DNA from 3 places in the Streptomyces deserti genome. Region 2 is predicted to be linked to each of the others. Evidence: riboswitches for the same ligand, from Rfam matches in the RefSeq annotation. Region 2 holds a riboswitch; each other region holds the start of a gene.
What was found. A riboswitch is a leader RNA that binds a small molecule or an ion and turns the genes downstream of it on or off. The one in region 2 is predicted to bind cyclic di-AMP.

Region 1 (9,793 bases), on a different contig from region 2:
ATTTTTTACAGGGACAGTTCTGCCGGAGACAGTTCTGCCCGAGACAGCCCTGCCGGAAGGCAACTCCGCCGGACACACCTCCGCCGGAGACGGCACCGCCCGCGAGGAGGGGTTCGCCATGACCCGACCGTCCGCCCGCCACGTCCTGCCCGAGTTCACGGAGCGCACGGGCTTCGGGCAACGGACGATGGATCCGTACTCGAAGTTGATGGAGGAGCGGATCGTCATCCTCGGGACGCAGATCGACGAGACGTCGGCGAACGACGTGATGGCCCAGTTCATGTACCTCGAACACCAGGCCCCCGACCGGGACATCTCGCTCTACATCAACTCCCCCGGCGGCTCCTTCCACGCCATGGCGGCGATCTACGACACGATGCGGTACGTCACCTGCGACGTGGAGACGATCTGCCTGGGCCAGGCCGGCGCGAGCGCCTCGGTGCTGCTGGCGGCGGGCACGCCGGGCAAGCGATTCGTGCTGCCGGGCGCGCGTCTGGTGATCCATCAGCCCGAGGTGCCCGATCCGGTGCGCGGGCAGGCGAGCGATCTGGCGATCCAGGCCGACGAGCTGACGCGCATTCGGGCCCGCCTGGAGGAGATGCTCACGCGGCACACGGGCCGCTCGCGCGAGCAGGTCGGCGCGGACATCGAGCGGGACAAGGTCCTCGACGCCGAGGAAGCGGTGGAGTACGGCCTGGCCGACCGGATCGTCCCGAGCCGCAAAGCCACGCTCGCCCCGCCCACCGGGAGGTGAGCAGATGCTCCCACCCGAACTTCCGCCGCTGCCCGCGCTGACGCGCGCCGAGGCGGAGTTGATCGACCGTTACCTCGACGTCGTGGACCTGCTCGGCCGTATCAACCCGGCCCTGCCCGGCGACACCTACCGCGGACTGCGCGCCGCCCAGGCCCTGGTCGGCAAGGCGGTCGCCCTGCGGGACGCGCTGGCCGTGATGCACCAGCGGGGCGAGAGCGAACTGCACGCGGCCACGCTGGCCCGGGCGCTGCGGGTCCTGGACGGCGAACGGCGCACCGCCCGCGTCACCCTTCCTCCGGCCAACGGGATCTGACGCTCCCCCACCGGTCCGGACGCCCGCCCCATCGGCGAGGCGTCCGGGCCCGACTCCAAACGGACCGAACGACGTACCCCCTTTCGGAGTAGCCAGACCTACTGTTTTCGATCCGTCAGGCTTGCGCAACGCGCGTAGCTCACGGACGGAATGGGACATTCCGCCGCTGGTCCGAGCCCCCTCGGGCCCGTAGACAGCGACTCGAACACAACGCTGTCCACCCGAACGGGTGAGTGGTGAGTAACAACACAAATCCCCGGTTCCGTTGGGATTTTCGGACATCCATGAGTCAAGATCCGTGTCTGACGACAAGCCCCCGCCGCCGCGGCGGGGCGGTCCGGGCGGACGCCGAGTCCTGCCGCCGCCCGGATGACCGGTCGACAGGAGTGGATCGGCAGGAGTGGAGGACCCAAGCACGACGGGTCGCCGGAGCGTGAGTTCCGAGCAGCCCTTGGGGTGAAGCCGCAAGCTCGCTTGCGGCCGGGCTACTTCGCCAGCCCGAATCCGACAGGTCATCCTTCACAGGCGGCTGACGAAGGGTTGCGCATGACTGCGCTCAATCGTGTCCCGTCGCTGATGGCCCGAGCCGGTACGGCTTCGGCCCTGACCATCGCCGCCGTGGGCGGCTCGATCGTGGCTCCCGGATTCACCTCCGAGGCCCAGGCCGCCTCACCGGCGACCAAGGCGCTCCAGATCGCTGCCTCGAAGAAGGGCTCGCCCTACAAGTGGGGCGCCGCCGGACCGCACAGGTTCGACTGCTCGGGGCTCACGCTGTACTCGTTCAAGAAGGCGGGCAAGAAGCTGCCGCGTACGGCGGCCCAGCAGTACAACAAGACGCGCCACATCTCCGCCAAGAACCGCAAGGCGGGAGACCTGGTGTTCTTCCACTCGGGTCGCAACGTCTACCACGTCGGCATCTACGCGGGTAAGGGCAGGATCTGGCACTCCCCGAAGACCGGGGACGTGGTGCGGCTGCAGAAGATCTGGACCAAGAGCGTCTGGTACGGCCGGGTCAAGTGATCCGCGCGGGCGGCGGCGTCTCGGGGTGCCGCCGCCCCGCCGGGGCGTGATTCGGGCTCAGGTGGCTACTCGTGCCCCCATGGCCGAGCACCGTCCCTGCACCGCACGCAACGAGACGCCGCTGGAACGCGCCGACCGCAACTTCGTGGAACTGCTCCAGGAGCTGCGCGTCACCCAGACGGGCGTACAGATCCTGTTCGCCTTCCTGCTGTCACTCGCCTTCACGTCACGCTTCGAGTCCCTCGACACGGTCCAGCGCGTCACGTACGTCACGGCCCTCCTGCTGGCCGTCCTCGCCGCCGCGCTGTTCACCGCGCCGGCCGCGCTGCACCGCTCCCTGTTCCAGAAGGGCGCGAAGCCGCGCATCGTGCAGGTCTCCTCACGGCTCGCCACCATCGGCCTGGTGGTGCTGGTCTTCGCGTTCAGCGGATCGGTCACGCTGGTCGTGGACGTGACGACCGGCCGGGCCGGTGGACTCGCCGCGGGCGCGGCGACCTTCCTCGTCTGTGCCGGCCTGTGGGGGCTGCTTCCCCGGCTCGTGCGCCGCGCGGGCCTGGCCGACGCGGCCCACGACACTTCCCAGGGCCCGGATCCGGTCCAGGACGCCGTCAGGGCGCCGCACCCAGCGGTTCGAGGAGGAGAACGGCGCCCAGAGCCGTCAGTGCGGTACCGGTGACGCCCTCGACGACCCGAGCGGCGCGCGGTCCGCGCAGCCACCGGCCGAGGCGGTCCACCAGCAGGGCCACGGCCGGGAACCACACCAGGGCGAGCACGACCACGATCAGCGCGAGCAGCAGCGTCCGGGGCAGCGCGGGACTGCCCGCGGGCACGAACTGCGGCAGCAGGCTGAGGAACGTGATGGGCGCCTTGGGGTTGAGCGCGTTCGTCACGAAGCCCTGCCGCAGCGGGCGCAGGGCGGACCTGCCGTCGTCCTCGACGGCCGCGCTCCGCGGCTGCCGCAGCGCCCACAGGGTCCGTACGCCCAGGTACAGCACATAGGCACCGCCCAGCAGTTGCAGCGCGCGGAACAGTGCCGGGACGGCGGCCAGCACCGCGGCGACCCCCGCCACCGCGAGCGCCGTGTGCAGGAGCAGCCCGGCCGCGATGCCGAGCGCGCACGCGACACCGGCCCGGCGCGACACCAGCGCGTTGCGCACGACGACGGTGAAATCGGCGCCCGGCATGGCGACCATGCCCGCGGCGACCCCGGTGAAGGCGATGAGCTGTGCGTCCATGCGACCAGCCTGCCGGGCCCGGGCCTTCAGCAGGTATGTCGAATAAGCTCCGTGAGCCTTAAGCAGTGCTTTACGCCTCCGGAGGACGAGACATGTACGACCCGACCCGGCTCGCCGCGCTGGTCGCCGTCGCCGAGGCCGGTTCGATCACGCGGGCCGCCGAGCGGCTCGGTTACACTCCGCCCGCGCTCTCCCAGCAACTGGCCAAGCTGGAACGGGAGGCGGGCACGGCCCTGCTGGTCCGGCATCACCGCGGGGCGCGGCTCACGGGCGCGGGCGAACTGCTGGTGGCGCGGGCCCGCCGCGTCCTCGACGAACTGGAGCAGGCCCGGCACGAACTGGCGCGGCTGACCGGCCTCACGGGAGGCACCCTCCGGCTCGGCACCTTTCAGACGGCGGGCATCCATCTGCTGCCGCCGGTGCTCAGCGCGTTTCACCGGGCGTATCCGGATGTGGCGCTGACCGTCGCGGACTACGAACCGCCGACCGGTGTCGCCGCGGTCGCCGCCGGTGAGATCGACCTGGCGCTGACGCACACGTACGAACCCGCCGATCCGGTCCGGCTGCCCGGAGCGGTCCGTGCGGAACCTGTCCTCGTCGAGGAGCTGGTCCTGGTGACCGCCCCGGGGCACGCCCTCACCAGCGGTACGTCACGGCTGCCGCTGGCGGAGCTCGCCGGGCAGCCGCTGATCAGCATGGCGCCGGACCATCCGGCCCGGCAGGGCGTCGAGGCGGCCCTGGCCAGCGCCGGGGCCACCCCGTCGGTGGTGGTCGCGACGCCCGGATACGCCCTGGTGTGCGCGCTGGTCAGCGCGGGGCTCGGGGTCGGTGTCGTACCGGAGATGGTGGCGCGGACGGCGGCCACCCCGGTCGGGACGCGCCCGCTGGAGCCGGGAGAGCTGCGCCGCACCATCTCGGTCGTGCACCGCGCGGACGAGGCGGCACCGGCCGCCGACGCGTTCCGGGCGCTGCTGCGCGGCGCGTTCGGCCGCGCCCGGCGGACCCACCAGGGGTGAGATCCACCGGATTCGCCAGGTTGACCGGGCTTACGACTCCTGCTGGCCCGCCGCCGGTACCGGTGCCGTCGGCAGGGTCCACGGCAGTTCGACGGAGACCGTCTTGCCGCCCGACCGGGTGGGGCGGATGCGCAGTCTGCCGCCGCATTCCGCGGTCAGGCACCGGATGATCACCATGCCCCGACCGTTGTCCTGCTGGACTGCGGCGGGCAGCCGCTTGGGAAAGCGCGGGTGGCTGTCGGTCACGCCGATGCGCAGCTGCTCGTCACGGTCGAGGGCGACGTCCACCGTGAAGGTCGGCGACTGGCCGAAGGTGTGCTGGACGGCGTTGGTGGCGAGTTCGGAGATGATGAGCCGGACGGTGTCGGACACTTCCGTGTCCGCCGGCATGCCCCACTCCGCCAGCGTGCCCACCACATAGGCGCGGGCGGCGGAGACCGAGGCGGGATCGCTCGGCAGAGTGACGGAGGCTTCCAAATGGTCTGCCATGGCGACGTCGTCCCTTTCCCCCGGGACCGCAGTCCGACACGGAGACGGATGGTTCGAGTACGGTCCCGGACTGGTGCTTCGCCCGCCAGACTGCCATCACCACCCCGGCGAAGGACGGCGATCCACCAAGATATGCATATATCTGTCGCTCAAAGCGGTGAACTCTACGACGGAAGACCGTATTTGGGCGCCTCGGAAGGAGTAAGGAGAAGCCCATGCAGCACGGTCCCGCGGTGCGCCGCCGGAAGCTGGGCGCCGAACTGCGCGCGCTGCGCACCTCAGCGGGGCTCACCAGTGGTGAGGCCGCCCGGCTGGTGGGCTGGCACCAGTCGAAAGTCAGCCGGATCGAGACCGGCACGAGCGGGGTGAAACCGGCCGATGTGCGGTTACTCCTCGACGCCTACGGCGTGGTCGAGACCCAACTGCGGGAGTTGCTGCTGGTGTTGGCGGGGTCGGAGGACCCCGGCGGCCGGCACCACTGGTGGCACGCCTACCGCGGGGTCCTGCCGCCGACCTACCGCGACTTCATCAGCCTGGAGTCCCAGGCCGGCGCGATGCGCACGCTGGAGACCACCGTCGTCCCCGGGCTGTTGCAGACGCCCGAGTACGCACGGGCGGTGACGCGGGCCGCCGTGGAGGGCCTGTCGGAGGAACGGCTCGACACCCTGGTCGAGGTACGGCTGGCCCGGCAGGACGTGCTGCGCGCCGATCCGCCGCTGGAACTGAACGCCGTCCTGGACGAGGCGGTGCTGCGCCGGGAGGTCGGCGGGCCCGGTGTGATGGCCCGGCAGCTGACGCGGCTGGTCGAGGAGGCGCAGCTGCCCCACGTACGGCTCCAGGTCCTGCCGTTCGCCGCCGGGGCGCACATCGGAGTCACAGGGCCTTTCGTAATTTTGTCATTTCCGCACACTTCTGATCTGGACGTTGTTGTTCTCGACCACTTGACGAGTAGCCTCTATCTCGAACGGAAAGAAGACCTCCAGGCCTACACGGAGGCCTTCAACGCCCTTCAGATCCACGCCCTTTCGCCCGAGGAATCGTTGGATTTCATCGCCGGGATAGCTGCCGGCGCGTAAGGAGGCACCATGCGTGCATTGCCTCGGACCATCCCCTCCAGCACCGATCTGCCCGACGTGCGGTGGCTGCGCAGCAGCTACAGCACCGGCGCGAACAACTGCGTAGAGACGGCCCGTCCGGCCTCCGGCCCCTGGGCCGGGCTGCTCGCCGTGCGGGACTCCAAGGACCCGGCCGGGCCCGCGCTGCTCTTCTCCCCCGGGAGCTGGACGCGGTTCACGGCCGCGCTCCGGTGATCCCTGACCTGTCCCTCAGCCGACCTGTCCCTCACCCGCGACGCACGGCCGTGCACGCCGACTCATGGCCGCGTTTCGCCGATCACCCGTACGGCGCGTTCGATCTGCTCCCCGGAGAGGTCGCCACGGGCGGTCAACCTCAGCCGTGAGATGCCGTCGGGCACGGAAGGAGGACGGAAGCAGCCCACGGCCAGTCCGGCCGCCCGGCAGTCGGCCGCCCACCGCACGGCTCCCTCCGGGGAGGGCGCGCGCACGGAGACGACCGCGGCGTCCGGACGGACCGCCTCCAGGCCGGCGGCCGTCAGGCGGGTGTGCAGCTCGCCCGCCACGGCCCGCGCTCGCGCCGCACGCTGCGGTTCGCGGCGCAGCAGCCTCAGTGCCGCCAGGGCCGCCCCCGCCGCGCCGGGGGCGAGGCCCGTGTCGAAGATGAAGGTCCGGGCCGCGTTGACCAGGTGGTCGATGACCCGGGCGGGGCCGAGGACGGCTCCGCCCTGGCTGCCGAGCGACTTGGACAGCGTGACCGTCACGACGACGTCGTCGGCGCCCGCGAGTCCCGCCGCGTGCGGGGCTCCGCGGCCGCCGTCGCCGAGCACACCCAGGCCGTGGGCGTCGTCGACCACCAGCCCCGCGCCGTGCTCCCGGCATGCCTCGGCGAGCTCGGCGAGCGGGGCCGCGTCGCCGTCGACCGAGAAGACCGTGTCGGACACGGCGATCGCGGGCCCGTCGTGCGTCCGCAGCGCCTTGCGCACGGCGTCCGGGTCGGCGTGCGCCACGACCTGCGTGGTGCCCCGGGCCAGCCGGCAGCCGTCGATCAGCGAGGCGTGGTTGCCCGCGTCGGAGACGATCAGCGAGCCGTGCGGGGCCAGCGCGGTGACCGCGGCGAGGTTGGCCGCGTAGCCGGAGGAGAAGACGAGGGCCGCTTCGAAGCCGCAGAAATCGGCCAGTTCGCGTTCCAGCTCGGTGTGCAGCTCGGTGGTGCCGGTGACGAGCCGGGAGCCGGTCGCGCCGCCGCCCCAGGTCCGCGCGGCCCGCGCGGCACCCTCGGTGACCTCCGGGTGACGGGCCAGGCCCAGGTAGTCGTTGCTCGCGAGATCGAGGAGCGGCGCGTCGGCCGGGCGCGGGCGCAGGGTCCGTACGAGACCCGCGCGGCGGCGCAGTTCCGCCTGCTCGTCGATCCAGCCGAACACCATGGGTCCTCCGGGGGAATTTGTAGGCAGTGCACAGACACTAGCGGCCCGGCCCGCAGGCCAGGATGTGGCGATACCCACACGTCGAAGCGCCTCTGTTGTGCGAAGTCTCCTTGGCCCGGGGCGGCTCCGTACGACAGGATCAGCTCCCATGGACCTGCTGAACACGCTGGTGGACAAGGGGCTGCGGCGCGAGACGCCGACCCGCGAGGAGGCGCTGGCCGTCCTCGCCACGCCCGACGACGACCTGCTCGATGTGGTGGCCGCGGCCGGAAAGGTGCGCCGGCACTGGTTCGGCCGACGGGTGAAACTCAACTATCTCGTCAACCTCAAGTCCGGCCTGTGCCCGGAGGACTGCTCCTACTGCTCCCAGCGGCTCGGCTCCAAGGCCGGGATCCTGAAGTACACCTGGCTGAAACCCGACCAGGCCTCCCAGGCCGCGGCCGCCGGTGTGGCCGGGGGTGCCAAGCGGGTGTGTCTGGTGGCCAGCGGACGGGGGCCGACCGACCGGGACGTCGACCGGGTCTCCGAGACCATCAAGACGATCAAGGAGCAGAACGAGGGCGTCGAGGTGTGCGCCTGTCTGGGGCTGCTCTCCGACGGCCAGGCGGAGCGGCTGCGCGAGGCGGGCGCCGACGCCTACAACCACAACCTGAACACGTCCGAGGCGACGTACGGGGACATCACCACCACCCACACCTACGCCGACCGGGTGGACACCGTCCAGAAGGCGCACGCGGCGGGCCTGTCCGCCTGCTCGGGTCTGATCGCCGGGATGGGCGAGACGGACGAGGACCTGGTGGACGTGGTCTTCGCGCTGCGCGAGCTGGACCCGGACTCGGTTCCGGTCAACTTCCTGATCCCGTTCGAGGGCACCCCGCTGGCCAAGGAGTGGCACCTGACCCCGCAGCGCTGCCTGCGGATCCTGGCGATGGTCCGGTTCGTGTGCCCGGACGTCGAGGTGCGCATCGCGGGCGGCCGTGAGGTCCATCTGCGCTCCATGCAGCCGCTCGCCCTGCACCTGGCCAACTCGATCTTCCTCGGTGACTACCTCACCAGCGAGGGCCAGGCGGGCAGGGCCGACCTGGAGATGATCGCGGACGCCGGGTTCGAGGTGGAGGGCACCGACCAGGTGACGCTGCCGGAGCACCGCACCTCCGGGGGCTGCCACGAGGGCGGCGGGTGCGGCTCCGAGGAGGGCGGCAAAGTCTGCGGTTCCGCACCTGCTCCGCGGGTCGACGAGCCCAGGCCCGACCTGGTCGCCGTCCGCCGCCGGGGCGCCGGAACGGATATCGCGCCCAATGCCTGAGCTGAGCGTGCCGGAGCTGCTGGAGCTCGACCGTCGGCACGTGTGGCATCCGTACGGCCCCATGCCCGGTCGTCAGGAGCCGCTCGTCGTGGAGGCGGCGAGCGGGGTGCGGCTGAAGCTGGCCGACGGCTCGGGCGAGCTGGTCGACGGCATGTCCTCCTGGTGGTCGGCGATCCACGGCTACAACCACCCGGTGCTGAACGAGGCCGCGCGCGAGCAGCTGGCGCGGATGAGCCACGTGATGTTCGGCGGGCTCACCCACGAGCCCGCCGTACGCCTGGCGAAGCTCCTTGTCGACATGTCGCCCGAGGGTCTGGAGCACGTCTTCCTCGCCGACTCCGGGTCGGTGTCGGTCGAGGTCGCGGTCAAGATGTGCCTGCAGTACTGGCGCTCGCTGGACCGTCCGGGCAAGCAACGGCTGCTGACCTGGCGCGGCGGCTACCACGGCGACACCTGGCAGCCGATGTCGGTGTGCGACCCCGAGGGCGGCATGCACGAGCTGTGGACCGGGGTGCTCCAGCGCCAGGTGTTCGCGGACCCGCCGCCGGCGCGGTACGAGGAGTCGTACGCCGATCATCTGCGGTCGCTGATCGAGCGGCACGCCGACGAGCTGGCAGCGGTGATCGTGGAGCCGGTGGTGCAGGGCGCGGGCGGGATGCGGTTCCACTCCCCCGCCTATCTGCGGGTGCTGCGCGAGGCGTGCGACGCCCACGGCGTGCTGCTGGTCTTCGACGAGATCGCGACCGGATTCGGGCGCACGGGCGCGCTGTTCGCGGCGGAGCACGCCGCCGTGACGCCCGATGTGATGTGCGTGGGCAAGGCACTGACCGGCGGCTATGTGACCATGGCGGCGACGCTGTGCACCTCCCGGGTGGCCGACGGCATCTCGCGGGGCGAGGTGCCGGTGCTCGCCCACGGGCCGACCTTCATGGGCAACCCGCTGGCGGCGGCCGTCGCCTGCGCCTCGATCGAGCTGCTCCTCGGGCAGGACTGGCTCGCGGAGGTCAAGCGGATCGAGGCCGGGCTGCGGGAGGGCCTGTCGGCGGCCTCGGGCCTCCCCGGGGTGAAGGACGTACGGGTCCTCGGCGCCATCGGGGTCGTGCAGCTCGACCACGCGGTCGACATGGCGGCGGCGACCCGGGCCGCCGTCCGGGAGGGCG
Region 2 (9,793 bases):
GCGCCGTCCCTGGGGTGGCTGGACGTGAAGACGTCCGGCGACGTGGAGGTGCCGGTCATGGAGGCCGCCATCGACGAGGAGCTCGCCCGGTTCGCCGAGGAGGGCCCCACGGCCGAGGAAATGGAGCGCGCCCAGGCCCAGCTGGAACGCGAGTGGCTGGACCGGCTCGGCACGGTCGCGGGCCGCGCCGACGAACTGTGCCGGTACGCCGTGCTGTTCGGCGACCCACAGCTCGCCCTCACCGCCGTCCAGCGCGTGCTGGAGGTGACGCCCGAGGAGGTCCGGGAGGTTGCCAAGGCCCGGCTGCGCTCCGACAACCGCGCGGTGCTCGTCTACGAACCGATCGCCCCGGAGCACACCGAGGACGTGGAAGGCACCGAGGACCCGGAGTCCGCGGCGACCGTGGAAGCCACCGACGACAACGAGGAGGCGGCGAAGTGACCGAGCTCGCCACGATGGAGTTCCACCCCCAGCCGCAGGCGGGCGAGCCCAAGCCGTGGGCCTTCCCCGCCCCCGAGCGCGGCGCGCTCGACAACGGCCTGACGGTCCTGCGCTGCCACCGCCCCGGCCAGCAGGTCGTCGCCGTGGAGGTGCTGCTGGACGCGCCCCTGGACGCCGAGCCGGCCGGCCTCGACGGCGTCGCCACGATCATGGCGCGGGCCTTCTCCGAGGGCACCGACAAGCACTCCGCCGAGGAGTTCGCCGCCGAGCTGGAGCGCTGCGGCGCCACCCTCGACGCGCACGCCGACCACCCGGGCGTCCGCCTCAGCCTGGAGGTCCCCGCCTCCCGCCTCGCCAAGGCGCTCGGCCTGGTCGCCGACGCCCTCAGGGCGCCCGCCTTCGCGGACAGCGAGATCGAGCGGCTGGTGCGCAACCGCCTCGACGAGATCCCGCACGAGCTGGCCAACCCCTCCCGACGTGCCGCCAAGGAGCTCTCCAAGGAGCTGTTCGCGGTGGACTCCCGCATGTCGCGCCCCCGGCAGGGCACGGAGGAGACGGTCGCCGCCATCGACTCCGCGGCCGTACGCGCCTTCTACGAGAAGCACGTCCGTCCCGCCACGGCCACCGCCGTGGTCGTGGGCGACCTCACCGGCATCGACCTCGACGCGCTGCTCGGCGACACCCTCGGCTCCTGGACCGGCTCCCCGGGCGAGCCGCGGCCCGTGCCGCCGGTGACCGCGGACGACACCGGCCGGGTCGTGATCGTGGACCGGCCCGGCGCCGTGCAGACGCAGCTGCTGATCGGCCGTGTCGGCCCGGACCGGCACGACCGCGTGTGGCCCGCCCAGGTCCTCGGCACGTACTGCCTGGGCGGCACCCTCACCTCCCGTCTGGACCGCGTCCTGCGCGAGGAGAAGGGCTACACCTACGGCGTACGGTCGTTCGCGCAGGTCCTCAGGTCCACGCCTGAGGGCACGGGTGCCGCGATGCTCGCCATCAGCGGTTCCGTCGACACCCCGAACACCGGTCCCGCCCTGCAGGACCTGTGGACCGTGCTGCGCACCCTCGCCGCGGAGGGGCTCACGGACGCCGAGCGCGATGTCGCCGTGCAGAACCTGGTGGGTGTGGCGCCGCTGAAGTACGAGACGGCAGCGGCCGTCGCGAGCACGCTGGCCGACCAGGTCGAGCAGCACCTGCCCGACGACTACCAGGCCGCGCTGTACCGGCAGCTCGCCGCGACCGGCACCGTGGAGGCCACGGCGGCGGTCGTCAGCGCCTTCCCGGTGGACCGTCTGGTGACCGTCCTCGTCGGCGACGCGGCCCAGATCAAGGAGCCCGTGGAGGCCCTCGGCATCGGTGAAGTGACCGTGGTGTCCGCCGAGTAGGGGCACGCGCGCGTAGGGGCCCTGGTGACGCAAGAGTCGCCAGGGCCCCCGTATGCCCGATTTGAGGCGGAGGTTGCCTGTCTGCCCTGTGGGATGCGCTACAAACCCCACGATTCGTTTGGGGATTGAAAGTCGGCCCGTTTAGCTTCATCCGGGCTGTCCGTCAGGCAGTGCGCCGCACCCGCGGCAGCGGACAGTCATCGCCGAGTCCCCGTACGGCGCGAGCCAGGGGAGCCGGGGACCCACCACACAGTCCCTGGGGTGAATCGGACGCCCGCGCGAGCCGCGAGGGGGTCCGTAGGAGACCTTCCTGCTCCGAACCCGTCAGCTAACCCGGTAGGCGAGAAGGAAGGAAAGGACCAGCACACTTCATGGCGTTCACCCGCGCCACCGGGAAGCACCGTCGTCCCAGCCGCATGCAGCGCAGCACCGCCCGCGCGGCGGGCGTCGCCGCCCTCGCCACCACCGGCGTCATCGGCACCGTCGCCGCCCCGGCGTTCGCCGCCGAACCCGCCGCCGAGCAGACCGGCCTCACTCCGGTCATCACCATCGGCGACTCCATAGCCGACCAGATCGACGCCCAGGCCGCCGCCCAGCAGCAGGCCGCCGAGGAGGCCGCCGCCCGGCAGAAGGCCGAGGAGGCCGCGCGCAAGAAGGCGGCCGAGGCGGCCGAGAAGGCCCGCGAGGACCGGGAGCGCGCCGCCCGCGAGGCCGAGCGCAAGCGCCTGAACACCTTCGTGCCGCCCATCGCCGGCTCCTACGTCTCCACCGGCTACAAGACCGGCAGCGCCGTGTGGTCCTCCGGCAGCCACACCGGCGTCGACTTCCACGCGGCCAGCGGCACCCCCGTCCAGGCGGTCGGCATGGGCACCGTCGTCGAGGCCGGCTGGGGCGGGGCGTACGGCAACCAGGTCGTGATCAAGATGAACGACGGCACCTATACCCAGTACGGGCACCTGTCGTCCATCGGTGTCTCGGTGGGCCAGCAGGTCACCCCGGGCCAGCAGATCGGCCTGTCCGGCGCGACCGGCAACGTCACCGGGGCGCACCTGCACTTCGAGGCCCGTACGAGCCCCGAGTACGGCTCCGACATGGACCCCGTCGCCTACCTCCGCTCGCACGGCGTGAACCTCTGACGACGGACGGCTCGGCCATGACGATGCCCCGGCTCCCCGAGCCGGGGCATTCGCCGTTTCGGGCGGCCGACTGTCCAAAAAATATGCATGGATTCCGGCCCGCCGTCGGAAATTCCAGCTCATTGCAATAGAGTCACGGAACACGCGTCCAACGTCGACGTTTCACGGGGATTAAGGCGGAGGTCGGTCATGCGTATTCCGGCGCACTCGGTATGTACGGCGATCCGGGACGACATCGTCGCGGGTGTCTACGAGCGCGGCAGCCGGCTCACCGAGGAGGTCCTCGCGCGCCGCTACGGCGTCTCCCGCGTCCCCGTGCGCGAGGCGCTGCGCACCCTGGAGGCCGAGGGCTTCGTGGTGACCCGGCGGCACGCGGGCGCGTGCGTGGCGGAACCCTCCGAGCAGGAGGCCGCCGACCTGCTGGAGATGCGCATGCTCCTGGAGCCCCTCGGTGCCTCACGCGCCGCCCAGCGCCGTACCGAGGCCCATCTGAAGGTGCTGCGCGGCCTGGTGAGGCTCGGTCAGGAGCGTGCCCGCCGGGGCAACAGCGAGGACCTGCGCTCCCTGGGCGGCTGGTTCCACGAGACGCTCGCCCAGGCCTGCGGCAGCCCCGCGCTGACCTCGATGCTGACCCAGCTGCGTCACAAGATCGCCTGGATGTACGCCGTGGAGGCGCCGGCCAACCCCGTGGAGTCCTGGGCGGAGCACGGCGCGATCGTGGACGCGGTGGCACGTGGCGACGGCGAGCGTGCCCGGGCGCTCACGGCGCTGCACACCGAGCGCGCGACGGCCGTGCACCGGCTGCGCTTTTCCGGCGGCGGTGACCGCCCGGACCGTGTGAGGACTTCGCAACATCCCGTAAACATGTCGGGCCTGCGGCATTAACACGGGCGCCGTATACAAAGAAGGGGCTATTCGGCGGGGTCTATTTCTGCTGCCCTTTTTTGGTTTCCCGGGAATTCCGGGGGCCGGCTCGGGTGAAAAAACGGCGGAGCCGCGCCACCCGGAATGGGCGACGCGGCTCCGCCTGGTGCCGCGATGTGGCTCAGACGGTCTCGGGAAGCTCCTCGAGGCCCTCGGAGACCAGCTTCGCCAGCCGGTCCAGGGCGGCGTCCGCGCCCTCGGCGTCGGAGGCGAGGACGATCTCCTCACCGCCCTGGGCGCCCAGGCCGAGGACGGCCAGCATGGAGGCCGCGTTGACGGGGGTGCCGCCGGCCTTGGCGATCGTCACCGGGACGCCTGCGGCCGTGGCGGCTCGGACGAAGATGGAGGCGGGGCGGGCGTGGAGGCCCTCGGCCCAGCCGACGTTGACGCGGCGCTCAGCCATGTGTTGCTGCCCTTCAGGTGTTCAGGGTTGTCTAGACCAGTTTCCCACACGTGAACCATGCCCGGAACGGGCGCACACCGGGTGTACGCCCCTCCGGAAGGTGGCGGTCGGGCCGCGGCCTCGGCCCGAACTTCCGTCCTCCACAGACTGCCCCGCGCCGTTGTCGGACGCGAGCCGTACTCTGGGGCCCATGCAGACCTCGTCGGACCGGCACGAGTACCCCGCCCACTGGGAAGCCGACGTGGTGCTGCGCGACGGCGGCACCGCGCGCATCCGCCCCATCACCGTTGATGACGCAGACCGCCTGGTCAGCTTCTATGAGCAGGTGTCGGACGAGTCGAAGTACTACCGCTTCTTCGCGCCCTACCCTCGTCTGTCCGCCAAGGACGTCCACCGCTTCACGCACCACGACTTTGTGGACCGGGTGGGACTCGCGGCCACGGTCGGCGGCGAGTTCATCGCCACCGTACGCTACGACCGGATCGGCGCCGACGGAATGCCCGCGTCGGCACCGGCCGACGAGGCCGAGGTCGCCTTCCTCGTGCAGGACGCCCACCAGGGCCGCGGCGTCGCCTCCGCCCTGCTCGAACACATCGCGGCCGTCGCGCGGGAGCGCGGCATCCGCCGCTTCGCCGCCGAGGTGCTGCCCGCCAACAGCAAGATGATCAAGGTGTTCACGGACGCCGGGTACACCCAGAAGCGCAGCTTCGAGGACGGCGTCGTCCGCCTGGAGTTCGACCTCGAACCCACCGACCGCTCCCTGGCCGTGCAGTACGCGCGCGAACAGCGCGCCGAGGCGCGCTCCGTGCAGCGGCTGCTCGCGCCCGGCTCGGTGGCCGTCATCGGCACCGGCCGCGCGCCCGGCGGCGTGGGCCGCAGCGTGCTGCACAACATCCGGGACGCCGGCTTCACCGGCCGGCTCCACGCCGTGAACCGGGCCTTTCCCGAGGAGCAGAAGGAGCTCGACGGGGTGCCCGCGTACCGCTCGGTGCGGGACATCGACGGGCCCGTCGACCTCGCGGTCGTCGCCGTGCCGGCCGAGCACGTCCCCGAGGTGGTCACCGAGTGCGGCGAGCACGGCGTGCAGGGGCTCGTCGTGGTCTCCGCCGGGTACGCCGAGAGCGGGCCCGAGGGGCGTGAGCGCCAGCGCGCCCTGGTGCGGCACGCGCGCGCGTACGGCATGCGGATCATCGGGCCGAACGCCTTCGGGATCATCAACACCTCCCCGCAGGTGCGGCTCAACGCCTCCCTGGCTCCCGAGATGCCGCGCCCGGGCCGCATCGGCCTGTTCGCCCAGTCCGGCGCCATCGGCATCGCCCTGCTCTCCCGGCTGCACCGGCGCGGCGGAGGCGTCACCGGCGTCACGGGCGTGTCGACGTTCGTCTCCTCCGGCAACCGGGCCGACGTCTCCGGCAACGACGTCCTCCAGTACTGGTACGAGGACCCCGACACCGACGTCGTCCTCATGTACCTGGAGTCCATCGGCAACCCCCGCAAGTTCACCCGCCTCGCGCGCCGCACGGCCGCGGCCAAGCCGCTGGTCGTGGTCCAGGGGGCACGGCACGGGGCGGCACCCCAGGGGCACGCAGTACGGGCGACGCGACTGCCGCACGCGACCGTGTCGGCGCTGCTGCGGCAGGCCGGCGTGATCCGGGTGGACACCATCACCGACCTGGTCGACGCGGGCCTGCTGCTCGCACGCCAGCCCCTGCCCGCCGGACCCCGGGTGGCGATCCTCGGGAACTCCGAGTCGCTGGGCCTGCTCAGCTACGACGCCTGCCTCGCCGAGGGCCTGCGCCCGCACCGCCCGCTGGACCTGACCACGGCCGCCACCCCGGCGGACTTCCACGCGGCACTGTCCCGTGCGCTCGCCGACGACACGTGCGACGCGGTCGTCGTGACCGCGATACCGACGGTGGGGGAGGGATCGGCCGGGGACGCGGCCCTGGCGGAGGCACTGCGATCGGCCGCGGCCGCGGTCCCCTCGAAGCCGGTGCTGGTGGTTCACGTCGAGCTCGGCGGCCTCGCTCAGGCGCTGTCGGCCGCCGCGAGCACCGCACCCCAGGCCGTCACCACACCCCCCGACCACCCCTTCCGCCCCGGGGAACGACTGCCCGCCGCCGTCCAGGCTCCCGATGGAGCCCACCCCATCCCCGCCTACCCCGCCGCCGAACGCGCCGTCCGCGCCCTCGCCCAGGCCGTCAAGTACGCCCAGTGGCGGCGCGAGGCCGCCGACCCCGGCAAGGTGCCGGAGTACGAGGACATCGACGAGAAGGGCGCCGCCGAACTGATCGACGGGCTGCTCGCCCGCGGGCAGGGTCTCACCCTCGGCCCCGAGGACACCTGCGAACTGCTCGGCAAGTACGGCATCCACGTCCACCGCGCCCTGCCCGCCCCCACCCCCGACGCGGCGGCCGAGGCCGCCTGCACCCTCGGCTACCCCGTGGCCCTCAAGGCCACCGCCCCGCACCTGCGGCACCGCGCCGACCTGGGCGGCGTACGCCTGGACCTCGCGGACGAGGAACAACTGCGCCGGGCGTACGCCGAGTTGACCGGCCTGTTCGGGAAGCCGGAGGAGCTGCGCCCCGTGGTGCAGCGGATGGCCCCGCGCGGCGTCGACACCGTCGTACGGGCCGTCATCGACCCCGCGGCCGGAGCCGTGCTCTCCTTCGGGCTCGCCGGAGCCGCCTCGCAGCTGCTCGACGACATGGCGCACCGGCTGATCCCGGTCACCGACCGGGAGGCGACCTCCCTGATCCGCTCGATCCGGACGGCACCGCTGCTGTTCGGCTGGCGCGGTTCGGCGCCGGTCGACACCCCCGCCCTGGAGGAGCTGCTGCTGCGCGTCTCCCGCCTGGTCGACGACCACCCGGAGGTCGTCGCGGTCACCCTGGAACCGGTCGTCGTCGCCCCACGCGGCCTGAGCGCGCTCGGCGCCTCCGTACGCCTGGCGCCACCGCCCGCCCGCGACGACCTCGGCCCGCGGACACTCCCCACGTACTGACCGGGGACGAGCGGTCCCTCGCAGTCAGTGCTCCCCCGTAGGATGGGCGTCATGGCCAAGACCAGTACGACGACCCAGGGGCTGCGCACGGCGATCGAGCGCAGCGGCTACTACCCGGCTCTCGTGGCCGAGGCGGTGGAGGCCGCCGTGGGCGGCGAGCCCATCCGGTCGTACCTGGTCCATCAGGAGACGACGTTCGACCAGAACGAGGTGCGGCGGCACGTGACCGTGCTCGTCCTCACCGACAACCGCTTCATCGTCAGCCACACCGACGAGCAGGCCGCGGACAACACCTCCCCGACGCCGTACGCCACGACGTCCACGGAGTCCGTGAAGCTCAGCCGGATCTCCTCGATCGTCGTCAGCCGCGTGGTCGCCAACCCCGAGCAGTACACGCCGGGCACGCTGCCGCGCGAGGTCGTGCTCACCATCGGCTGGGGCGCCGTCTCCCGCATCGACCTGGAGCCCGCCGCCTGCGGCGACCCCAACTGCGAGGCCGACCACGGCTACACGGGCAACTCGACGGCGGACGACCTCAGCCTGCGCGTCAGCGAGGCCGGGGACGGCCCGGAGACGGTGCGCCAGGCGCTCGTCTTCGCGCAGGCCCTCTCCGAGGCGACCGCGGACCCCGCCCGCTGATGTCCCAGCTCACCACCTGGGACCAGCACCCGGAACCGCTCGACGTCGACTCCGCGCCCGTGCCCGAATACGGCACCGGCTCGCTCGCCGACCTGCTGCCCACGCTGGCCGCGGGCATGGGCGTCCCCGGTATGGCCGCCGCGATCCCGGAGCTGACCCCCGCCGACCGGAACTGCGTGTTCCTGATCGACGGCCTGGGCTGGGAGCAGCTGCTCGCGCACCCCGAGGACGCCCCCTTCATGACCTCGCTGCTCGCCACCTCGCGCGGCGGCACCGGGCGTCCCCTCACCGCCGGCTACCCGGCGACCACCGCGGTCTCCCTCGCCTCCGTCGGCACCGGCCTGCCGCCCGGCGTGCACGGCCTGCCGGGCTACACCGTGCGCAACCCGGACACCGGCGATCTGATGAACCAGCTGCGCTGGCAGCCGTGGACCCCGCCGGGCTCCTGGCAGCCGTACCCGACGGTCTTCCAGCTGGCTCACAAGGCGGGGGTGCACGCCGCACAGGTGTCGTCGCCCGCGTTCGAGAACACCCCGCTGACCAAGGTCGCGCTCAGCGGCGGGACGTTCCACGGGCGGCTGTCCGGCGAGGACCGCGTGGACCTGGCGGCCGAGCAACTGGCCGCCGCCGACCGCTCCCTGGTCTACACGTACTACGCCGAGGTCGACGGCGCCGGTCACCGCTTCGGCGTCGACTCCGACACCTGGCGCGGCCAGCTCATGTACGTCGACCGCCTGGTCCAGCGCCTCGCCGAGCAGCTGCCGCCGCGCAGCGCGCTCTACGTCACCGCCGACCACGGCATGATCGACGTGCCCTTCGACGAGCACCACCGCATCGACTTCGACGAGGACTGGGAGCTGCGCGCCGGGGTCGCCCTGCTCGGCGGCGAGGGCCGCGCCCGGCACGTCTACGCGGTGCCCGGCGCCGCGAACGACGTCCTGACCTGCTGGCGCGAGGTGCTCGGCGAGCAGTTCTGGGTGGCCTCACGGGACGCGGCGATCGCGGCGGGCTGGTTCGGCCCGCGCATCGACGAACGCGTGTACGACCGCATCGGTGACGTCGTGGCCGCCGCGCGGGACGACGTCCTGCTGATCGCCTCCGAGCGGGAGCCGAAGGAGTCGGCGATGGTCGGCAACCACGGTTCGATGACCCCTGCCGAGCAGCTGGTCCCCCTGCTCGAAGTACGCTCCTGAAGCGCCACACACCCCTGCTTTCACCGAAAGGTGCTCAACTCCCCATGCCCGAGCTGGTGTTCTTCTCCGGAACGATGGACTGCGGGAAGTCGACGCTGGCACTCCAGATCGAGCACAACCGCTCGGCACGCGGCCTGGCGGGCATGATCTTCACACGCGACGACCGGGCCGGCGAGGGCAAGCTGTCCTCGCGCCTCGGCCTGGTCACGGACGCGGTGGAGGTGCGGGACGACATGGACCTGTACGCCTACCTCGTCGACCACCTCTCGCACGGCGGGCGCGCGGACTACGTGATCGCCGACGAGGCACAGTTCCTGTCCCCGGACCAGATCGACCAACTCGCGCGCGTGGTCGACGACCTGGGCATCGACGTCTACGCCTTCGGCATCACGACGGACTTCCGCTCCAAGCTGTTCCCCGGCTCCCAGCGGCTGGTGGAACTCGCCGACCGCGTCGAGGTGCTCCAGGTGGAGGCCCTGTGCTGGTGCGGCGCCCGCGCCACCCACAACGCCCGCACGGTCGGCGGCGTCATGGTCGTCGAGGGGGCGCAGGTGGTCGTCGGCGACGTCGGCGACTCCGCCGACGAGGTCGGCTACGAGGTGCTGTGCCGCCGCCACCACCGCCGCCGCATGACGGCCGCGACGGCCCGCGCGGCGGCGCTGTCACCG
Region 3 (9,793 bases), on a different contig from region 2:
TACGGCACGGCCGCCAGGCCGGTCCGCTCGGCGAGGTCCCGCAGTTCACCCTCGTACGTGTCGCGCGAGACCAGGTTGTAGTGGGGCTGGAGCGCCACGTACCGGGCGAGGCCCTCGCGGTCCGAGAAGGCCAGGGACGCCTTCAGCCGCTCGGCGGAGATGTTGGAGGCGGCGATGTGGCGCACCTTCCCCGCCTTCACCAGCTCGTCCAGCGCGCCGATGATCTCCTCCACCGGCACCTCGGGCTGGTCGAAGTGGGTGTAGTAGAGGTCGATGTAGTCGGTGCCGAGGCGGCGCAGGGAGGCGTCGGCCGCCGCCTTGATGGTGGCGGCGGACAGGCCCCGGTACTCGGGGTGCTGGCTGACCTTCGTGGCGATGACGACGTCCGGGCGGTTGCCGCGCGCGGCGAGCCATTTGCCGATGAGGGTCTCGGACTCGCCTCCCTCGTTGCCCTCGGCCCACGCCGAGTACACGTCGGCGGTGTCGACGAAGTTGCCGCCGGCGGCCGTGTAGGCGTCGAGGACGGCGAAGGAGGCCGCCTCGTCGGCGGTCCAGCCGAATACGTTGCCGCCGAGGGCGAGCGGGAAGACCTCGAGGTCGGAGGTGCCGAGCTTGCGAAGAGACGTCATGCTCCTCGTCAACGACCGTGCCGGACGCGCCCATTCCGCACGCCCGGCCAAGGGATCGTAAATCTCAGGAGATCTCAGGTCTCGGAAGACCTCACGCCTCGGAGGATCTCAACGCTCAGGCGGATCTCAGGGGTTGAGGCCCTTGCTCTGCAGCCAGGCCCTCGGGTCGACCCCGTTGGCGGAGCCGTCCGGGTGGACCTCCAGGTGGAGGTGGGCGCCGGTGACGTTGCCGGTGGCGCCGACGCGGCCGATGACGTCGCCGGTGTTGACCTTCTGGCCGACGCTGACGCTGATGGAGGACTGGTGCGCGTACCAGATCTCCGTGCCGTCGTCGAGGGTGAGCACCGTCTTGTAGCCGTAGGACCCGTCCCAGCCGGCCTGGGTGATGGTGCCGCTGTGGACGGCCTTGATGAGCGTGCCCGTGGGCGCCGCGAAGTCGAGGCCGGTGTGGTAGCCGGAGGACCAGTAGGCGCCGGCCTGGCCGAAGGTGGAGGTGATGGTGTACGAGGAGGTCGGCAGCGCGTACTGCCTGGCCAGTTGGGCGAGGCGCTCGGCCTCGGCCTTCTTGCGGGCCTCCTCCTCCGCCTTCGCCTTCGCGGCGGCGGCTTTGGCCTCGGCCTCCTTCTGTGCCTTCTCGGCCGCTTCCTTGGCGGCCTTCTCGGCGGCGGCCGCGGCCTCGGCGGCGGCCTTGCTCTCGACCTGCTGCTGCTGCCGCTCGGCCTGGGCCATGATCCGGGCGCGCAGCGCCTCACCGGCGCCGGCGGCGCCCTGCTCGGTGTCGGCGGAGGTCACGCCGATGTCGCTGAGCGGGGTGGCGGAGCCCTCCGGGGTTTCCTCGTCGGAGATGAGGGCACCCACATTGGGGAGGTCGGGCATGGAGATCGACACCGGCGGCTTGCCGGTCTGGGCGCTGGCCATGCCGCCCGCGCCGACGGCGGCTATGACACCGACGCCGAGCACGGTGGAGCTGCGGGCGAGTCCGCCGCGCTGCTTGGTGACGCGATGCCGGCCGCGTACGGGTCGGATGGACTCCTCGGTGGGGTTCCACTCCTGGAACGGGCCCTCGTCGGTGCGGTAACCGTCGTAGCCGAAGGTGTCGGTACTGCGCTGGCTCGGCACGAACGGGGCCTCGGGGGCAGGCCGGTTGGACGCCACGTAGGCGTACTCCTTTCCTTCCGTCTCCGCCTACCGGGTTAGCTGACGGGTTCGGAGCGGGAAGGTCTCCTACGCGCGTATACCGGCCGTGCTTCCACGGCGGCATCCGCTCGATTCACCCCAAGGTGGTGGTTCCCCGGTTCCCTCGCGGGATTCGGCGCGTGCGCACGGAGCCGTCTCCTGTGACGGCTGGGACGACCGCGCTGCGTTATCGAACGTTAATAGACGCGGGGTGTGGATTCCAAGCTGTTCCTCTTGATCATTAACGATTTTCGCGCGGACTTACCTGCCAGGAACGGTGAAAAACGGGCGAGTTGACCCCGTCTCATGTGGCCAGTGTTACCTGACGGCGTATCAGTTGTTATGCGGACCGAGGCGGTTCGCTCACGTCACGTGACAATGATCATTGCCCGCCCTCAGAGACCCACAGGGACGATGACTGATCCCTCAGGGACGATGACGGATGGGGACGGGCGGGAAACACTCAGGGCCGGAACTCCATGAGTTCCGGCCCTGAGCCTTGAGTAGCGGGGACAGGATTTGAACCTGCGACCTCTGGGTTATGAGCCCAGCGAGCTACCGAGCTGCTCCACCCCGCGTCGGTGTGTCACCAGTGTACGCCATCCGCGGGACGGTGAGCACACACATACCCGTCCACCGCCCTTCACCGGCGGTTTTCCGGTCCGGAGCCAGGCGTTTTCAGACGGCCGGGGGGCCGGTCAGCAGGTGGCGGTTCGGGGCCTTGGCCCGCTCCTCGTGCTCCGGGAGGACGACGACCTCGGCACCTGCGGCGGCCAGCAGACCGCTCCCGTCGGCCCCCGCCACGAACGTGTCCGGCTCACGCCAGGCCGTGACGACCCGGCGCACTCCGGCGTCCAGGATCAGCCGGGCGCAGGGCGCGGGCCGGGAGGCCCGGCGGGCGCAGGGCTCCAGGCTGCTGTAGACCGTCGCGGTGGCCAGGCGCGGGTCGGTCGGGTCGGTCTTGGCGAGCGCCGCCTCCTCCGCGTGCACGACCGGATCGCCGCCCTCCCGGGAGTACCCCCGGGCCAGCTCCGTACCGTCGGCCGCCACGACCACCGCTCCCACACTGAACGCGGTCCGCGACGGCGGGCACTGCGCCGCCAGGTCGCAGGCGAGGGCCAGCCAGTGGTGGTCGGCGGCGGAGGGCAGCCGTCCGGTGCCCGGAGCCGTCGGCACGTAGCGCATGAGGACGACGTCGCCGATCGGGCGGGTCTCCAGCAGGCGCAGCCGGCCCGCCTGGTAGCCGCCGGGGCCGAAGAGGCGGGGTGCGTCCGGGTCGCCCACGAAGAGCGGGGCGAGGACGAGCTGCAGTTCGTCGGCGAGGCCCTGGGTGAGCAGCTGGGTGTGGATCTGCCCGCCGCCCTCGACCATGAGCCGCCGTACGCCCCGTACGTCGTGCAGGTGCGCAAGGAGCCGACGCCAGTCCAGCTCGGTGCCGAGCGGGACGACGTCGGCCGCGATGCCGAGGGCGCGGGCCCGTTCGGCGCCCTTGTCCGTCGTGTAGAGGACCTTCTCGCCGCCCGTGTGCCAGAAGTTGGCCGTCGGGTCCAGGTCGCCGGAGCCGCTGACGGTGACCTTGAGGGGGTACTCGGGCCTGCCCTCGGCGCGGCGGGCGGCGCGCCGCTCGGGCGAGTTGACCAGCAGCCGGGGGTTGTCCGCGCGGATGGTGCCGGCGCCCACCAGGATCGCGTCGACGGACGCCCGCACCTCGTCGACCCGGTCGAAGTCGGCCGGGCTGGACAGCAGCAGGCGCTCGGGGCCGGTGTCGTCCAGGTAGCCGTCGAGGGAGACGGCGGCGGACAGCAGGACGTACGGGTGGGGCATCGGCGCTTCCCGGTGGGTCGTGAGCGGGCAGACTTGGTTCAAGTTTGAAACAAACTTACACTGGCGGCATGACGACCCGCTGGCTCACCCCCGAGGAGCAGCGCGCCTGGCGCGCGTACCTCGCCGCCACACTGCTCCTGGAGGATGCGATCGACCGGCAGCTCCAGCAGGACGCCGGCATGCCGCACCTGTACTACTCCATCCTGGCCGTCCTCTCGGAGGCCCCGGAGCGGCGGCTGCGCATGACCGGCCTGGCCGAGCAGCTGAAGATCACGCGTAGCCGGCTGACGTACGCGGTGACGCGCCTGGAGAAGGACGGCATGGTGCGGCGCGAGGCCTGCGGCTGGGACAAGCGCGGCAGCATCGCCGCCCTGACCGACGAGGGCCTGGCGGTGCTGGAGCGCGCGGCGCCCGGGCATGTCGAGACCGTACGGACCTCCCTGTTCGACCACCTCACCGAGGAGCAGGTCGGGCAGCTGGAGGAGATCTGCACCGGGGTGGCGCGGGCGCTGCAGGAGGACGGGGCGGCGCCCGACGAGGTGCCTTGGCGCCGCCGGTCGTCACCGTCCTGCTCGTGACCCCGTCACGTCAGCCATGCCCCCCACAGGGTTGCTTTAACTTTAAAGCACAGGATAGAGTCCGGGACCGTGGGACTGCTTCAAAACTGAAGCAGATGGCTGTGCGGCCGGGGCGAGCGGACCGGCCGTGCCGCCGCACAGGAACGAACGGAACCCGGAGGCCCGCATGCCCGACTTCCCCGCCGCCACCCCGCGTGCCCGTGTCCGGGTCCCGCTGCGCTTCCACGACGGCTACCGCGTCGACGCCGACCTGGTCACCTTCCACGGGCTGGCCGACGGCCGGGAACACGTGGCCGTCGTCCTGGGCGACCCGGGTCCGGTCCCCCTCGTACGGTTGCACTCCGAGTGCCTGACCGGGGACCTGTTCGGCTCGGCCCGCTGCGACTGCGGCCCGCAGCTGCGCGAGGCCGTCAAGCGCATCGCCGACCGCGGCGGGGTCCTGCTCTACCTCCGCCAGGAGGGCCGTGGCATCGGCCTCTACAACAAGCTCGACGCGTACGCCCTCCAGGACCAGGGCCTGGACACGTACGAGGCGAACGCGGCGCTCGGCCTGCCGGAGGACGCCCGCGACTACACGGCGGCGGCACAGATGCTGCGCGCCCTGGGGATCCGTGACCTGGATCTGCTGTCCAACAACCCCGACAAGGCCGACCAGTTGCGCACCCTGGGCCTCGCCGTCCGCGACCGCGTCCCCACGGGCGTCTTCACCACCGCGCACAACGTCCGCTACCTGCGCGCGAAAGTGCTCCAGACTCAGCACACGCTGCCGTTGGCGGAACTGGCGGAGCGGACGGACCTGACGGACTTGAAGGAGCTGACGGACCTGACGGAGCGGACGGCGGGCTGAACCCCGGGGTGGGCGAGGCGGATGTGCGTGCCGGAGCGGCGTGGAACAGGCACGATCCGGGGTACGCAGGCCGAGTGTTCGAGGAGGACCCGATGGACGACAACGCCGACTCCGCCGACTGCGCCTTCTGTGAGATCGTCGCCGGCCCGGGCTGGGCACGCGTGGTCTTCGAGGACGAACACACGGTGGCGTTCTTCCCCCTGGCCCCGGCGACGCGGGGGCACACCCTGGTCGTGCCCCGCGCGCACTCCTCGGACCTGTGGGCGATGGACGATGCCGCCGTGCAGCGATTGACGCGGGCCGTGCTGACGGTCGGCAGGGCGCTGCGTGCGGTCCTCGAACCCGACGGCATCAACATCATCAACTCGGCGGGGGCGGCGGCCTCGCAGACCGTTCTCCACACCCATGTCCACCTGGTGCCGCGCTGGCCGGGGGATCCGATGGGCCGTATCTGGCCGCCGCGCGAAGCGGCGTTCGAGGACGAGGCGGCGCTGGACGAGATGGCCCGCCGGATCTCGGCGGAGGTCGGTCGGCCGGCGCCGTGATCAGGAAGCCGCGGTCGGAGGATCGTGGCCGGGGCGCAAGTAGCGGCCGTAGTCAGAGGACCGTAGTTCGGAGCACCGCGGTCAGAGGACCTGGTCCAGACGACCTGCTCAGACGACCTGGCCGGAAGACCTGCTCACAAGCAGGACCTGCTCAGAGCGCGATGACGATGATCGAGAGGTCGGCCACGAGGAGCGCGCCGTGGAACAGCACCACCGTCTTCGACAGCAGCGACTGCCGCCAGGACGTGCCCGCCAGGTACGGCCCGACGTTCATGGACATCACCTCGACCGTGCTGTCGGGCCGGCGCACGTCGTCGTAGAGCTTGCGGAACAGCCGCTCCTGCTGCAGGAAATACCCGTCGAGGGCCCAGAAGCAGAGCAGCGGCACCACACCGGCGGTGGCGATCTGCCAGCTCAACCGACTGGCCGACACGGCGAGAAGCCCCGCCGCCAGGGTCAGCACCCAGCCCTTGATGAGAAACGAGTTGGTGCCCATACGGGTGATGACCGCCTGGATGAACTCCAGGTGCTTGACGCGGTCACCGTCGAGGGGCACCCGGTCACCACCGCCCCGGGCGTCCGACCCATCGCTCAGCGCGGTCATACGGCACGGCCCCCCTCCGCGAACTGCAGTTCGTTGATCGTATCGGCGAAGGGGACGGCCCGTCACGGGGGCACCTGCTCAAGACAGGCGTAAGCCCCAGGACACACGTAAGCCCCAGGTCAGACACCCGCCGACCTGGGGCTTTCCGGTAGGCCCTGTGGGACTCGAACCCACAACCAATGGATTAAAAGTCCACTGCTCTGCCAATTGAGCTAAGGGCCCAGGTGATGTTGCCTACCCGAGCATAGCCGGATGTAGCCGTGTCTCCGATCGGGTATCGGGACGCGACCGCGGATGCGCCCTCATGCCCCGGCGTTTCTCGCGCCGGGACATGACATGGGTCACAGGGCGGCCGGGGAGGGCCCTTGCTGGAACAGGCCCTTGTAGCGCTGCCAGCCCGTGAGGTCAGCAGGTCGCCGGTGCCGTCGGGCAGGCCCCGCGGGCCCACGTGGTCGTGGCGCACCGGGCTGCCGTGCAGCAGCCGTACCGAGCCGCGCACCTCCAGGGGCCCGCCGACGCCGTCCGCGGGGGTGACGGGCAGCGTCCAGTCGTACGGGCCGCTCGGCAGCGCCGTCCCCGCCGGCGTCCGGCCGCTCCACCTGATGCCGAGCTCGCCCCGCGCCGCCCCGCCCTCCCGGGTGTCGACGACCTTGCCGGTCGCCTTGCTGCGCACGGTCAGCCGCCAGCTCGCCGACGGCTTGGACAGCAGCACGGTGGCCAGGGTGCCGGGGGTCTGGTCGATCTCCCCGGACCGGCATGACAAATCAAGGCGATCCTCCCCGGAAGAACGAGGGAGACGCCGCCGCTTCAGACACCGCAGCCCCCGCCGACACATCCCCCTCAAAGCCGCCTGACCCTACAAGCTGCTTCGTCAGTGGGGCGGGCCGCATATGACAAGCGCCGTGGCCCCACCAAGGAACGGTGGGGCCACGGCGCTCAGTTCTTACCGGTGTTACCGCTCTTACCGGTGTTACCGGTGTTACCGGTGTTACCGGTGTTACCGGTGTCAGCCGTTGCGCTTCCAGCGCGGCTTGTCCTCGCGGCGGCCGAAGGAACCGGTGCCCGTGCCGGTGCCGGTGCTGCGGTGGTCGTCACGGCGGCCGTAGGGACGCTCGTGGCCGCCGGTGCGGAAGCCGGGGCGGTCGCCCTGGCGGTCGCGGTTGAACGGGCGGTCGCTGCCGCGGTGCCCGCCACGCTCGTCCCGGCGGAAGCCGCCGCGGTCACGGTCGCGGTTGAACCCGCCCCGGTCGTCCCGGCGTTCGAACGAACGGCCGCCACGGTCGTCACGGCGCTCGAAGGAACGCCCACCGCGGTCACCCCGGTCGCCCCGGTCGTCGCGGCGGAAGCCACCACGGTCACCGCCGCGGTCACTGCCACGGTCGTCCCGGCGGAAGCCCCGGTCGTTGTCACGGCGCTCGAAGCCACGGTCGCGGTCGAAGGAACGCCCGCCACGGTCGCCACGGTCGCCCCGGTCGTCGCGGCGGAAGCCACCACGGTCACCGCCCCGGTCACCGTCCCGGCGGTCGAACCCGCGGTCACGGTCACGGTCCCGGTTGAACCCGCCCCGGTCGTCACGGCGCTCGAAGGACCGCCCGCCACGGTCACGGTCGAAGGACCGCTCCGGCCGCTCCCGGCCGAACCCGCCCCGCTCGTCCCGCCGTTCGCGCCGCTCGTCCCGCCGGTCGTACGACGCCGAAGCCTCCGTACGCTCCTCGCGCCCGCCCGACTCGACGGCAGGCGCGGCCGACTGCGCCGGCACCGCGACCTCGACGCCGGCCACGGCCTCGGCCGGCTCCCCGGCCACCGCCTCGACGTCCACGCCCTGTTCGCGCGCGACCCGGGCGAGCAGCCGGTCGGCCTCCTCGCGCAGCTCGGCCGCGCGCCGCTGGGCCCGCTCCAGCTCCTTGGCGAGCTGGGCGACCTCGCGCTCGGCCTGCTGCGCCGCGTTGCCCACGGACTCGGCCTGGACCTCGGTCATCGACCGGGCGCCGGTGATCTCGGCGACCTCCGGGTCGAAGGCCGCGCCGCCCTGGATGATGTGGCGCGTGGCGTCGACGCCCGCGTCCTCCATCAGCCGGAAGATCTGGCGCCGCTGGTGCGGCAGGGAGAGGGAGACGACGGTGCCCGTGCGGCCCGCACGCGCCGTACGGCCGGCCCGGTGCAGGTAGTCCTTGTGGTCGCCGGCCGGGTCGACGTTCAGGACCAGGTCGATCCCGTCCACGTGAATACCGCGCGCGGCGACATCCGTCGCGACGAGCACGTTCACGTACCCGTCCTTGAAGTCGGCCAGCGTGCGCGTCCGCGCGCCCTGGGTCATGCCGCCGTGCAGCGCCTCGGCCGTGACACCGGCCTCGCGCAGCTGGTCGGCGATGCGGTCGGCACCGAGCTGGGTGCGCACGAAGATGATCGTCCGGCCCTTGCGGGAGGCGATCGCGGCCGTCACCGGCGCCTTGTCCTTGGGCTTCACGATCAGGATGTGGTGCGACATGGTCGTCACCGCGCCCTGCGCCGCGTCGACCTCGTGGTGGACGGGCTCGTTGAGGTAGCGGTCGACGAGGGTTTTGATCTCGTTCTCCATGGTCGCGGAGAACAGCATCCGCTGGCCGCCCGCCGGCACCTGGTCGAGCAGCTCCGTCACCTCGGGCAGGAAGCCCAGGTCGGACATCTGGTCGGCCTCGTCGAGGACGGCGATCTCCACGTTCTGCAGGGAGCAGGCGCCGCGGTTGATGATGTCGCGCAGCCGGCCCGGGGTGGCGACCAGCACGTCGACGCCCTTCTCCAGGGCGTAGATCTGGTTGCCCATGGAGGTGCCGCCGCAGACGACCTTCATCTTCAGGCCGAGGACGTCGCCGTACGGCTGGAGCGCGTCGGCGACCTGCATGGCGAGCTCACGCGTCGGCGTGAGGATGACGGCCCGCGGCTTGTGCTTCTCGGTCCGGCCGCCGGCGAGCTGGGCCAGGGTCGGCAGACCGAAGGAGAGGGTCTTGCCGGAGCCGGTGCGGCCACGGCCGAGGATGTCCTTGCCGGCCAGGGCGTCCGGGATGGTCGCGGCCTGGATCGGGAAGGGGGTGGTCACGCCGTTCTGCGCGAGCTTGCGCACGACGCCCTCGGGCAGTCCGAGGTCCGCGAACGTGAGCTCGGGGGCCTCGGGGGTGCTGGGGGTGTCCTCGGTGCTCTCGGGCACGACGACGTGATCAGTACTGATGATGGACATGCGAATGCGAAACCTTCCGGAGTCGTCTCGTCGGCACGCGCCCGTCAACTCCGTGATTCGCGATTCGCAATTACGACCGCCTCGATGCGGTCCACCACGGCAAAGGAGAGTACGCGCCACACGGCGCGCTCTGCGTTGGCGCCGGGCAAATAGGATCAAACGATCTGCCACCATACGCACCTCGGGTCCCCGAAGGCAAACCGAGCCGCAGGACAGCAGTTGGAACAGTCTCCCACACGAACGGCCCCGGCCGCCCACGTATTCCTGCGCAGGAGACCCACCTCACCTGTACTCCGTTCCTACGCCGGAGAGCCCGCCTCGGGCGCCGGCTCGCGCTGGACCATCTGCGGCTGGGGCGGCTCGTGCGCCGACGACG

Region 1: another riboswitch for cyclic di-AMP. It lies ahead of ACYVMZ_RS08595 (C40 family peptidase); the one in region 2 lies ahead of ACYVMZ_RS30435 (M23 family metallopeptidase).
Region 3: another riboswitch for cyclic di-AMP. It lies ahead of ACYVMZ_RS23365 (M23 family metallopeptidase); the one in region 2 lies ahead of ACYVMZ_RS30435 (M23 family metallopeptidase).

What each region holds. Positions count from the first base shown of each region.
Region 1 covers NZ_BAAGRZ010000003.1:67,063-76,855, reverse strand. Annotated here, with positions in the region: gene ACYVMZ_RS08605 (ATP-dependent Clp protease proteolytic subunit) at 119-754, shown strand; gene ACYVMZ_RS08600 (hypothetical protein) at 759-1,067, shown strand; cyclic di-AMP (ydaO/yuaA leader) riboswitch at 1,420-1,610, shown strand; gene ACYVMZ_RS08595 (C40 family peptidase) at 1,614-2,087, shown strand; gene ACYVMZ_RS08590 (DUF6328 family protein) at 2,167-2,763, shown strand; gene ACYVMZ_RS08585 (LysE family translocator) at 2,696-3,322, opposite strand; gene ACYVMZ_RS08580 (LysR family transcriptional regulator) at 3,415-4,338, shown strand; gene ACYVMZ_RS08575 (ATP-binding protein) at 4,369-4,827, opposite strand; gene ACYVMZ_RS08570 (helix-turn-helix domain-containing protein) at 5,043-5,903, shown strand; gene ACYVMZ_RS08565 (DUF397 domain-containing protein) at 5,913-6,137, shown strand; gene ACYVMZ_RS08560 (8-amino-7-oxononanoate synthase) at 6,200-7,327, opposite strand; gene bioB (biotin synthase BioB) at 7,476-8,633, shown strand; gene ACYVMZ_RS08550 (adenosylmethionine--8-amino-7-oxononanoate transaminase) at 8,626-9,793, shown strand, end outside.
Region 2 covers NZ_BAAGRZ010000025.1:103,040-112,832, reverse strand. Annotated here, with positions in the region: gene ACYVMZ_RS30445 (M16 family metallopeptidase) at 1-441, shown strand, start outside; gene ACYVMZ_RS30440 (M16 family metallopeptidase) at 438-1,826, shown strand; cyclic di-AMP (ydaO/yuaA leader) riboswitch at 2,018-2,183, shown strand; gene ACYVMZ_RS30435 (M23 family metallopeptidase) at 2,198-2,962, shown strand; gene ACYVMZ_RS30430 (GntR family transcriptional regulator) at 3,152-3,847, shown strand; gene ACYVMZ_RS30425 (HPr family phosphocarrier protein) at 4,008-4,289, opposite strand; gene ACYVMZ_RS30420 (bifunctional acetate--CoA ligase family protein/GNAT family N-acetyltransferase) at 4,480-7,293, shown strand; gene ACYVMZ_RS30415 (DUF5998 family protein) at 7,336-7,932, shown strand; gene ACYVMZ_RS30410 (alkaline phosphatase family protein) at 7,932-9,125, shown strand; gene ACYVMZ_RS30405 (thymidine kinase) at 9,170-9,793, shown strand, end outside.
Region 3 covers NZ_BAAGRZ010000015.1:19,195-28,987, forward strand. Annotated here, with positions in the region: gene ACYVMZ_RS23360 (aldo/keto reductase) at 1-629, opposite strand, end outside; gene ACYVMZ_RS23365 (M23 family metallopeptidase) at 756-1,784, opposite strand; cyclic di-AMP (ydaO/yuaA leader) riboswitch at 1,797-1,954, opposite strand; tRNA gene ACYVMZ_RS23370 (tRNA-Met) at 2,310-2,383, opposite strand; gene ACYVMZ_RS23375 (dihydrofolate reductase family protein) at 2,484-3,629, opposite strand; gene ACYVMZ_RS23380 (MarR family winged helix-turn-helix transcriptional regulator) at 3,698-4,207, shown strand; gene ACYVMZ_RS23385 (GTP cyclohydrolase II) at 4,374-5,054, shown strand; gene ACYVMZ_RS23390 (HIT family protein) at 5,147-5,599, shown strand; gene ACYVMZ_RS23395 (hypothetical protein) at 5,751-6,203, opposite strand; tRNA gene ACYVMZ_RS23400 (tRNA-Lys) at 6,353-6,425, opposite strand; gene ACYVMZ_RS23405 (FlgD immunoglobulin-like domain containing protein) at 6,388-7,038, opposite strand; gene ACYVMZ_RS23410 (DEAD/DEAH box helicase) at 7,210-9,417, opposite strand; gene ACYVMZ_RS23415 (hypothetical protein) at 9,717-9,793, opposite strand, start outside.